2 regions of the Microbacterium sp. LMI12-1-1.1 genome follow, and region 1 is predicted to be linked to the other one. Evidence: predicted binding sites of a transcription regulator. Region 1 holds the regulator's gene; the other holds the start of a gene.
The links. Region 1 encodes HrcA, which represses chaperone genes, less so after heat shock. Its sites were predicted from a motif close to TTNGCACTCGNNNNNNNCGAGTGCNAA; they were not measured.
Positions count from the first base shown of each region.

Region 1 (4,998 bases):
CGTGCTGCCCGGGCTCACCAAGCGCCGTCGGCGCGAGCTGTTCTCGCGGTACCTGCGCGCCATCTCACCGCTCTACACGACCCCCGCGTGAGCCGCTGATGGGCTCCGCTCTTCCGCTCGGCGAGCCTGTTCCCGCGGACGGCTCGCTCCCGTCGGGCATCCGCATCGATCCCGCGACCGATTTCGGCGTGTACCTGCACGTGCCCTTCTGCCGCGTCCGCTGCGGCTACTGCGACTTCAACACGTACACGGCGTCCGAGCTGCGGGGCGCGCGCCAGGACCAGTACGCCGACACGCTCCTGACCGAGATAGCGCTGGCCGCGCCGGTGCTCGAGCGCGCGGGCGGAAACCGCCCGGCCACGACGGTGTTCTTCGGCGGCGGCACGCCGACGCTGCTGCCCCCGGGCGATCTCGCTCGCATGCTCGGCGGCGTCCGCGACACCTTCGGCATCGTCGAGGGCGCCGAGGTGACGGTCGAGGCCAACCCCGACACCGTCTCGCCGGCGGTCGCGGCCGAGCTGGCGGCATCCGGCGTCACCCGGCTCTCGATCGGCATGCAGTCCGCCGTTCCGCACGTTCTCGCGGCGCTGGATCGCACGCACGACCCCGAGAACGTCCGCACCGCCGTCGCGGCCGCCCGAGACGCCGGTCTCGACGTCAGCGTCGACCTCATCTACGGCGCTCCCGGTGAGTCGCTCGCGGACTGGCACTCGTCGCTCGAGGCCGCCATCGCGCTGGAGCCCGACCACATCTCGGCCTATGCCCTGATCATCGAGGACGGCACCAAGCTCGCGCGCCAGATCCGCCGCGGCGAGGTCGCCGCGCCCGACGACGATCTGCAGGCCGACATGTACGAGCTCGCCGACGACCTGCTCGCGGGCGCGGGGTTCGACTGGTACGAGGTGTCGAACTGGGCCCGCGACGCCGCGCACCGATCTCGGCACAACCTCGCGTACTGGGTGGGATCGGACTGGTGGGGCTTCGGACCCGGGGCCCACAGCCACATCGGGGGAGTGCGGTTCTGGAACGTGAAGCACCCCGCGGCGTACGCGCAGCGGCTGGCCGCGGGCGAGTCGCCCGCCGCCGGACGTGAGACCCCGGATGCCGATGCCCGAGCGCTCGAGAGCGTGCTGCTGCGCACACGGGTCCGGGAAGGGCTCCCGGTCGGCGAACTGCAGGGCGAGGGGCGACACGCGGTCGCCGCGCTCATCGCGGACGGCCTCATCGATGGTCCGACGGCGTTGCGCGGGCGCGTGGTGCTGACGCGACGGGGACGCCTGCTGGCGGACGCCGTCGTGCGCGCGCTGACCGAGTGACCACGCGCGGCGCCCCGCCGCGGCTTCGCCGGGCGCGGCGTCGTTCGGCGATCCTGACGGGGTCATCGGATAGAATTGGCACTCCAGTCATGCGAGTGCCAGACGCCCTGGTGCCGACAGCAGCGTGAGGAGGCGGAATGGTCAGCGAGCGAGGTCTGCAGGTACTGCGGGCGATCGTCCAGGACTACGTCGACACGCGTGAGCCGGTCGGCAGCAAGACGATCGTCGAGCGGCATGCGTTCGGCGTATCCGCGGCGACGATCCGCAACGACATGGCTCTGCTGGAAGACGAGGAGCTCATCGTCGCGCCCCACACGTCGTCGGGACGCGTGCCGACCGACAAGGGCTACCGCGTCTTCGTGGACCACCTCGCCGAGATCCGCCCGCTCTCGTCGGCGCAGCGCTCGGCCATCGCGTCCTTCCTGGACGGCTCCGGCGATCTCGACGACGTGCTCGTGCGCACCGTGCGCGCCCTCACGCAGCTCACCGGTCAGGTCGCGATCGTCCAGTACCCGTCGTTCGCCCGCGCCAACGTCACGCACGTCGAGCTGGTCCAGCTGGGCGCGGGACGGATGCTGGTGATCGTCGTCACCGACACCGGCCGCGTGTCGCAGCGGCTGACCTTCGTCGGAGAGGACTTCGACGACACCGACCTCGCGCACATCCGCGCCCGCCTCGGCACGCTGCTGGTCGGCCGGCCCGTCCGCGAGGGGCTCCAGCGCATCGCCGAGCGGCTCGAGGTGCCGGATGCGCAGGCACCCGCGCACGAGCGAGCGACGGACGAGATCATCCGCGCGGTCGCCGAAGAGCTCGAGGAGTTCCGCCAGGACAGGCTCGTGATGGCCGGCAGCGCGAACCTCGCGCGGAGCGAATCCGATTTCCGCGGCAGCATCTACCCCCTCCTCGAGGCGATCGAGGAGCAGGTGACCCTGCTGCGGCTGATGGGCGAGATGGTGGCCGACGAGCAGGGTCTCGCCGCGAGCATCGGCCGCGAGAACGAGGCGTTCGGCCTGGCCGAGGCCTCCGTCGTGGCCAGCGACTACGACGCGACGGGATCCCTCGCCCGCGTCGGTGTGCTCGGCCCGACGCGCATGGACTACCCCACGAACCTCGCGACGGTCCGTGCCGTCGCGCGCTACCTCACGCGGATGCTCGAGCAGGACGACAACTCCCGCTGACGCTGACGCGCATCATCGATTCCGCGGCGGCGCCGCGGCAGGAAGGCGAAAGTGGCTGACCACTACGAGGTCCTCGGCGTCGCACGCGACGCCACCACCGACGAGATCAAGAAGGCGTATCGCAAGCTGGCCCGACAGCTGCACCCGGATGTGAACCCCGGCGAGGACGCGTCCGAGCGGTTCAAGCTCGTGACGCACGCGTACGACGTGCTGAGCGACCCCGATCAGCGGGCCCGGTACGACATGGGCGGGAGCGAGTCGCCTTTCGGCGGCGCCGGCGGCTTCGGCGGCTTCAACGACATCTTCGAGACCTTCTTCGGCGCGGCCGGCGGCTCGCGTGGCGGGCGCCCGCGATCGCGGCGTGAGCGCGGGCAGGACGCCCTCGTACGTGTGACGCTCGAGCTCGGCGACGTCGTGTTCGGCACGCACCGCGACATCGAGGTGGACACCGCGGTGCTCTGCGAGACCTGTCAGGGATCGTGCTGCCAGCCGGGGACGAGCCCCGTCACGTGCGACATCTGCCACGGCACCGGAAACGTGCAGCGGCAGGTGCGGAGCCTTCTCGGCAACGTCGTCACGACGCAGCCCTGCAACGTGTGCCAGGGTTACGGCACCACGATTCCCTACCCCTGCGCGACCTGCCAGGGTCAGGGCCGCGTGCGCGCGCGCCGCACGGTGTCGCTCGACATCCCCGCCGGCGTCGAGACCGGCCTGCGGCTCCAGCTTCCCGGCTCGGGCGAGGTCGGCCCCGCCGGCGGCCCGAACGGCGACCTCTACATCGAGGTCACCGTCTCGCCCCACGAGGTCTTCAGCCGCGACGGCGACGACCTGCTCGCCACGCTCGAGGTGTCCATGCCCGACGCGATCCTGGGCACCACGACGACGATCGAGTCGCTCGACGGTGCGGTGGACCTCGAGGTGCGGCCGGGGGTGCAGGCCGGCGACATCCTGACGATCAAGGGTCGCGGCATCACCCCGCTGCGCGGCTCGCAGCGCGGAGACCTGAGGGTGGGCGTGCATGTCGTGACGCCCACGCGCCTGGACCACAAGGAGCGAGCCCTCATCGAGGAGTTCGCCAAGCGGACCAAGGCGCCCGCCCCGCGGCTCTCGGAGTTCCACCAGGGTCTGTTCGCCAAGCTGCGCGACCGGTTCCGGAACGCCTGACCGGTGGCCCTCCACTTCCTCCTCGACGGGCCGGCGGGTGCGCCGGGCGACGCGGTGAGCCTCACCGGGGCCGAGGCGCACCACGCCTCCAGCGTGCGGCGGGTGCGCGTCGGCGAAGAGGTGACACTCGGCGACGGCCGCGGCGCCTGGCTCACCGGCGTCGTCGAATCGGTGGCACCTCGCGAGGTCGTGGTGCGCATCCGCGAGCGGGCGGATGCCGCGCAGCCGAGTCCCCGCGTGGTGCTCGTGCAGGCGCTGGCCAAGGGCGACCGCGACGAACTGGCGGTCCAGGCGGCGACCGAGCTCGGGGTCGACGAGATCGTCCCGTGGCAGGCCGCACGAAGCGTCTCGCGGTGGGACCTGGCGAAGGCGGCGAAGGGCCGTGCGCGCTGGGCGACGATCGTGCGCGAGGCTGCGAAGCAGGCCCATCGTGCCTGGGTCCCCGAGGTGGCGGAGCTCACCACGACCGCGGGGCTCGTGCGCCGGGCCGCGGCATCCCGCATGCTCGTGCTCGAGCCGACCGCGTCCGAGCCGCTCAGCGCCCTCGCGATGGAGTCCGGCGACGAGCGCGACGTCGTGCTCGTGGTCGGCCCGGAGGGCGGGATCGCACCCGACGAGCTCGATGCCTTCGCCGACGCCGGAGCGCGCCTGGTCCGGCTCGGCGACACCGTGCTGCGCACATCGACGGCCGGCCCGGCGGCCCTTGCGGTCGTCAGCACCGCGCTCGCACGCTGGTGAGTGGTATCGACAGTCCCATCGACCGCTCCGCGAGCCCGTCGAACGGCCCCGTCGCTAGACTTGCGGCATGAGCGAGCCGTCGATCTTCACGCGCATCCGCAACGGAGAGATCCCGTCCGAGATCATCGCAGAGACCGAGAATGCGTTCGCGATCCGCGACATCGCGCCGCAGGCGCCCCTGCACCTGCTGGTGATCACCAAGACCGAGGAGTACCGGAACGTCGTCGAGCTCGCCGCCGGCGATCCCGAGCTGATGGCAGAGCTCGTCGGCCTGGCGAACACCCTCGCCGCGGAGCATTCGGACGGGGACTTCCGCCTCGTGTTCAACACCGGCCCGAACGCGGGCCAGACCATCTTCCACGTGCACGCCCATGTGCTCGCGGGAGGCCTCGAAGAGAAGAGTGTCGGTGCCTGATCAAGACGGTCATGAGACCGTGAGCGACCGCGTCTACGCGGATGGGGTCGCGATGGTGCAGCTGCTGGGTCCCCAGGATCGCCTGCTGCGGGTCGTCGAACGGGAGCACCCCGGTGTCGACGTGCATGTGCGCGGCAACGAGATCACGCTCACGGGCGAGGCCGACGCCGTCGCCGCGGCGCGGTCG
Region 1 is NZ_JBEGIA010000015.1:393,694-398,691, forward strand. Features, by position in the region: gene MRBLMI12_RS15815 (DUF1990 family protein) at 1-91, shown strand, start outside; gene hemW (radical SAM family heme chaperone HemW) at 99-1,316, shown strand; gene hrcA (heat-inducible transcriptional repressor HrcA) at 1,454-2,494, shown strand; gene dnaJ (molecular chaperone DnaJ) at 2,546-3,658, shown strand; gene MRBLMI12_RS15835 (16S rRNA (uracil(1498)-N(3))-methyltransferase) at 3,662-4,396, shown strand; gene MRBLMI12_RS15840 (HIT domain-containing protein) at 4,464-4,811, shown strand; gene MRBLMI12_RS15845 (PhoH family protein) at 4,864-4,998, shown strand, end outside.

Region 2 (4,998 bases), on a different contig from region 1:
CACCACCGGGGACGATGCCCTCCTCGACGGCCGCCTTCGCGTTGCGAACGGCGTCCTCGATGCGGTGCTTGCGCTCCTTGAGCTCGACCTCGGTGGCCGCGCCCGCCTTGATGACGGCGACGCCACCCGCGAGCTTGGCGAGGCGCTCCTGAAGCTTCTCGCGGTCGTAGTCGCTGTCGGTGTTCTCGATCTCGCGACGGATCTGCGTGACGCGACCTTCGAGCTGTCCGGGGTCGCCGGCACCCTCGATGATCGTGGTCTCGTCCTTGGTGACGATGACCTTGCGCGCACGGCCGAGCAGGTCGAGGGTGGCGTTCTCGAGCTTGAGACCGACCTCCTCGGTGATGACCTGGCCGCCGGTGAGGATCGCGATGTCCTGCAGCTGCGCCTTGCGACGGTCGCCGAAGCCGGGAGCCTTGACGGCGACCGACTTGAAGATGCCGCGGATCTTGTTGAGCACGAGGGTCGCGAGAGCCTCACCCTCGACGTCCTCGGCGATGATGACGAGCTCCTTGCCGTCCTGGATCACCTTGTCGACGACGGGCAGAAGGTCCTTGATGTTCGAGATCTTCTGGTTCGCGATGAGGATGTACGGGTCCTCGAAGACCGCCTCCTGGCGCTCCGGGTCCGTGACGAAGTAGGGGTTGATGTAGCCCTTGTCGAACCGCATGCCCTCGGTGAGCTCGAGCTCGGTGCCGAACGTCTGCGACTCCTCGACGGTGACGACGCCTTCCTTGCCCACCTTGTCGATGGCCTCGGCGATCAGCGCGCCGATCTCCGGGTCAGCGGCCGAGATCGATGCCGTGGCAGCGATCTGCTCCTTGGACTCGACCTCCTTGGCGGACTCGAGCAGCTCGGCGGTGATGGCGGCGACGGCCTTCTCGATGCCCTTCTTGAGCGAGATGGGGTCGGCGCCGGCTGCGACGTTGCGCAGGCCCTCGCGCACGAGCGCCTGGGCGAGAACGGTCGCGGTGGTCGTGCCGTCACCGGCGACGTCGTCGGTCTTCTTGGCGACCTCCTTGACGAGCTCCGCACCGATCTTCTCGTACGGGTCGTCCAGCTCGATCTCCTTGGCGATGGAGACACCGTCGTTCGTGATCGTGGGTGCGCCCCACTTCTTCTCGAGCACGACGTTGCGACCGCGCGGGCCGAGCGTCACCTTGACGGCGTCGGCCAGGATGTTGAGGCCGCGCTCGAGGCCGCGGCGGGCCTCCTCGTCGAAAGCGATGATCTTTGCCATGTGTGTGTCGTCCCTCCGGAACGTTGGCTTTGGGTATTAGCACTCAACAAACACGAGTGCTAAATCATTCTGGCACTCGACCCTATCGAGTGCAAGCCGCGGTGACGGATGCCGACATACGAGGAGACGGGATGCCTCGCGGCATCCCGTCTCCTGGGTCATGTCAGCGCCGGGCGCTGGGTCGGCTGGTCAGACGACGCGCACCGACTCCGCCTGAGGGCCTTTCTGGCCGGAGCCGACCGTGAACTCCACGGTCTGACCCTCTTCGAGCACGCGGAAGCCCGACATGTCGATGTTCGAGTAGTGGACGAAGACGTCCTGGCCGTCGGCGACGGTGATGAAGCCGAATCCCTTCTCGGCGTTGAACCATTTGACGGTGCCCTGGGTCATGCGAATCTCCTGTAGCCGGCGGTGCAGGGCTTCATCGTATGCAGGCGAAAACTCGGCCTCGGCGTGATTCGTCACTTGTTGACACGCAGGAATACAAGTGTTTACCGGCGCGAAACACGACGCCCGGCGATCAGGGAGTGGGTGCGGGCGTCTGCCCCGCGGCGGTGCGGTCGAGGCCGATCACGACCGTCAGCTGAGGGACATCGGGCGAGGTGGCCGGATAGGCCTCGCTCTGCTCGATCTCCGCGCCGCCGATGACGCCGGCGAGGCCGGCCGCAGCCGCTTCGTCGGCAGGATCCACGTAGAAGACGGTGGTCGTCGGGAAGTCCTGCGAGCCCGCTTCACCCGCCGTGACCTTGTCGTCGGCCCATCCAGCGCCCACGACGACGTCCTTCATCTGCGTGGCCAGTCCCTGCTCGGGAGTCGCGTTGAGGATCATCACGTCGTAGTTCATGTCGACCACCGGCGTGACCTCGGGGACGGGCGCCACCGTGGGAGTCGGCGTCGGCACGAGCTCGATGCGGCCGGACGCCAGCAGCGTGCCGAAGATCCCGATGACGATGAGCACGACGGTGGCCAGCGCCGCCCACAGCAGCACGACCCAGCCGCGCATCCGCGGGTTCTCCGCCCGGTGGGCGCCCACGCGGTCCGTCTCCGGCACATCGTCGAAACGATCCCGAGGGAAGCTGGTGGTCGGCACCCGTCGATGCTACCCGGCGAACGCCGGGCGTTCCGTCTGCGACAGCCGGTCCGGGCCCGAACCGCGACTCAGCGCGCGTCGGCGGCGCGGGCGGCGCGCTCGTGGAGGCGGACCTCACGCAGCCGCCGCAGCCGCTTGACGAGCATCGGATCGTGCTCCTGCGCCTCGGTCGTGTCGATGAGTCGCCCGAGGAGCTGGTAGTACCGTGCCGGCGAGATCCCCAGCTCGGCGCGGATCGCCTCCTCCTTGGCTCCCGCGTGCCGGCGCCATTCGACCTCGAAGTCGAGGATGGCGCGGTCGCGGTCGGTCAGAGGCACGCGTCCACGCTAGCCCGCGGCATCCGTCTCTCCGGTGCGCCACGCGCGCCAGTGCACGAACGAGCCGAGCGGATCCACCGCCGCGAGCGCCTCGCCGTCCCGGCCGAGCACGAAGCCGCCCCACGCGTCGGGGTCCACGGGCGACCGCCACCCCTCGTGCAGGGCCGGCGGATCGATCGTGATCCACACGGCGTCCAGTCGCCGCACGGCCTCGATGAGGCGCTCGCGCCCGGCACGCGGGATGTGCGGGAGCACGCCGGGGGTCGTCACGACGAGCGTCGCGCCGGCCGGCGCGGCCCCGGCGGCGGCGTGCAGCACGTCCGGGTCGGACGCGTCACCCGCCCGCAGCAGTGGTGGGTCGGCCGCGGCGATGTCGAGGGCTGCGGCGATGCGGTCGGCTCGCCCGGCCTCTCCCGGCCACACGAGGCTCGTGAGGAAACGGCGATCGCCGGCGTCGGCGGCGTCCAGCGGATCGAGGTCGATCCCGCCGCGCCACACCACCTCCGGCATGCGCAGGGGCGGATCGCCGGTGATCTCGCACTCCAGCACCACCGTCGACTGCCCGCCGGCAGGATTCAGCGCCACGACGCCGCCACCGCTGCGGTAGCGGTACGAGTAGCGGTCGGGATAGAGGCACAGTCCCGCGCTCGCGCCGACCTCCAGCAGCGCGATCGGCCCGGGGATCGTCGCCAGCGCGGGGAGCAGGACGGCACACCGCATCGGCTCGTTGGTCTGCAGGCGCCGCACGGATGCCTCGGCCACGGTCTGGTCGGCGTGGGCTCGCAGCCACGCGGCCCACGCCGCGAAGCCTGCCTCGGGCGCGCCGAGCATGCGCGTGACCGCGAAGACGAGCGGCGGCTGCCGGCGCGTGGCCGGGATGCGCGCGAGGATCGCGGCGACCTCCGGATCGGCCGCCACACCGCCGGCCCAGCCCGCGTAGAGCTGCGAGCGCCCGGGGGCCTCGTCGCGCGCGAAGCGCGCGTACCGCTCCACGACCGCCGCGGTCTCGGCATCCGGGTCCTGGGTCATCCCGCCATCCTCCCCCACGGTCCTGCTCTCCGGGGTTTGGGGCGCCCGGTGAACGTTCGGGGCGCACGCGACGCGCCCCGAACGTTCCTGGCGCGCCCCATACCCCGCCACCCGACGACCCGCTGCGCCACCGGCTGGGGTTGAATGGAACCAGGAGTGCACGGGCCGGATGCTGTGCCCAGGAGGAGACCATGAACTACGCCGTCGACAAGAGCGACGCCCAGTGGCGTGAAGACCTGACCGCCGAGCAGTACGCGGTTCTGCGCGAAGCCGGTACCGAGCGGCCGTGGACCGGTGAGCTGCTCGACGAGGGCCGCGCCGGCCTGTACACGTGCGCGGCGTGCGGCGCCGAGCTGTTCCAGAGCGGCACGAAGTTCGACTCGCACTGCGGGTGGCCGAGCTTCTACGAGTCGATCCGTCCCGAGGCGGTCGAACTGATCGAGGACAGCAGTCACGGGATGGTGCGCACCGAAGTGCGCTGCGCGAACTGCGGCTCGCACCTCGGCCACGTGTTCCCCGACGGCTTCGGCACCCCGACGGGCGACCGCTACTGCATGAACTCGATCTCGCTGCAGTTCACGCCGGGCGACGACGCCGGGACCGTCTGATGCCCGGAGCACTGGAGGCTGCCCTCGCGCGCCGTTCGTGGTCGAAGGTGACCGACGAGGCGCCGACCCACGCCGAACTGCTGCAGTTCGTGGCGGCCGCGGGCCGAGTCGCCGACCACTCGTCGCTGCGGCCGTGGCGGCTCATCGAGCTGCGCGGCGAGGACCGCGAGCGGCTGGGCCGCGCGATCAACAAGGCGCAGGGCGACAAGGGCGTCTCGTCGAAGCCGCTGCGCGCACCGCTGCTCATCGCGGTCGTGGCGAGCTACCGCAGGAGCCACAAGGTGCCGCGCTGGGAGCAGGAGGCCGTGGCCTCGGGCGTCGCGCACATGCTGAGCCTGCTGCTCGACGACGCCGGCTGGGGCGTCTTCTGGCGCACCGGCCACTACACGCGTGCGAAGGCCGTCGCGAAGGCCCACGGTCTCAAGAAGAACGAGGAGCTGCTCGGCTGGCTCTACGTCGGCGGCAAGCCGCCGCGCTCGCGGCCGGAACGGCGCAAGGCCGTCGACGCCCGCGCGTTCGTCACCCGCATGCCCTGAGGCAGGCGCATCGTCGCCCTGGCGCCACGTGGGCGCCCGGGAGGCGGGCGGATCGAGACGGATGCGGCGCTCCGCGCTCCCTGCCGGGAGGGCGTCGGCGGCCGGGCCGAACCCCGCTCAGGCGGCGAGCTGTGCCCGGAGGCGGTCGACGTGGCCCTGCGGGTCGACGCGGTACTCG
Region 2 is NZ_JBEGIA010000001.1:393,310-398,307, forward strand. Features, by position in the region: gene groL (chaperonin GroEL) at 1-1,240, opposite strand, end outside; gene MRBLMI12_RS01755 (cold-shock protein) at 1,430-1,630, opposite strand; gene MRBLMI12_RS01760 (LytR C-terminal domain-containing protein) at 1,761-2,330, opposite strand; gene MRBLMI12_RS01765 (DUF3263 domain-containing protein) at 2,399-2,647, opposite strand; gene MRBLMI12_RS01770 (DUF2332 domain-containing protein) at 2,657-3,676, opposite strand; gene msrB (peptide-methionine (R)-S-oxide reductase MsrB) at 3,868-4,284, shown strand; gene MRBLMI12_RS01780 (nitroreductase family protein) at 4,284-4,820, shown strand; gene bcp (thioredoxin-dependent thiol peroxidase) at 4,938-4,998, opposite strand, start outside.
Region 2: groL (chaperonin GroEL) is a predicted target of HrcA. The motif match lies at 1,277-1,303, and genes of this name have one in related genera.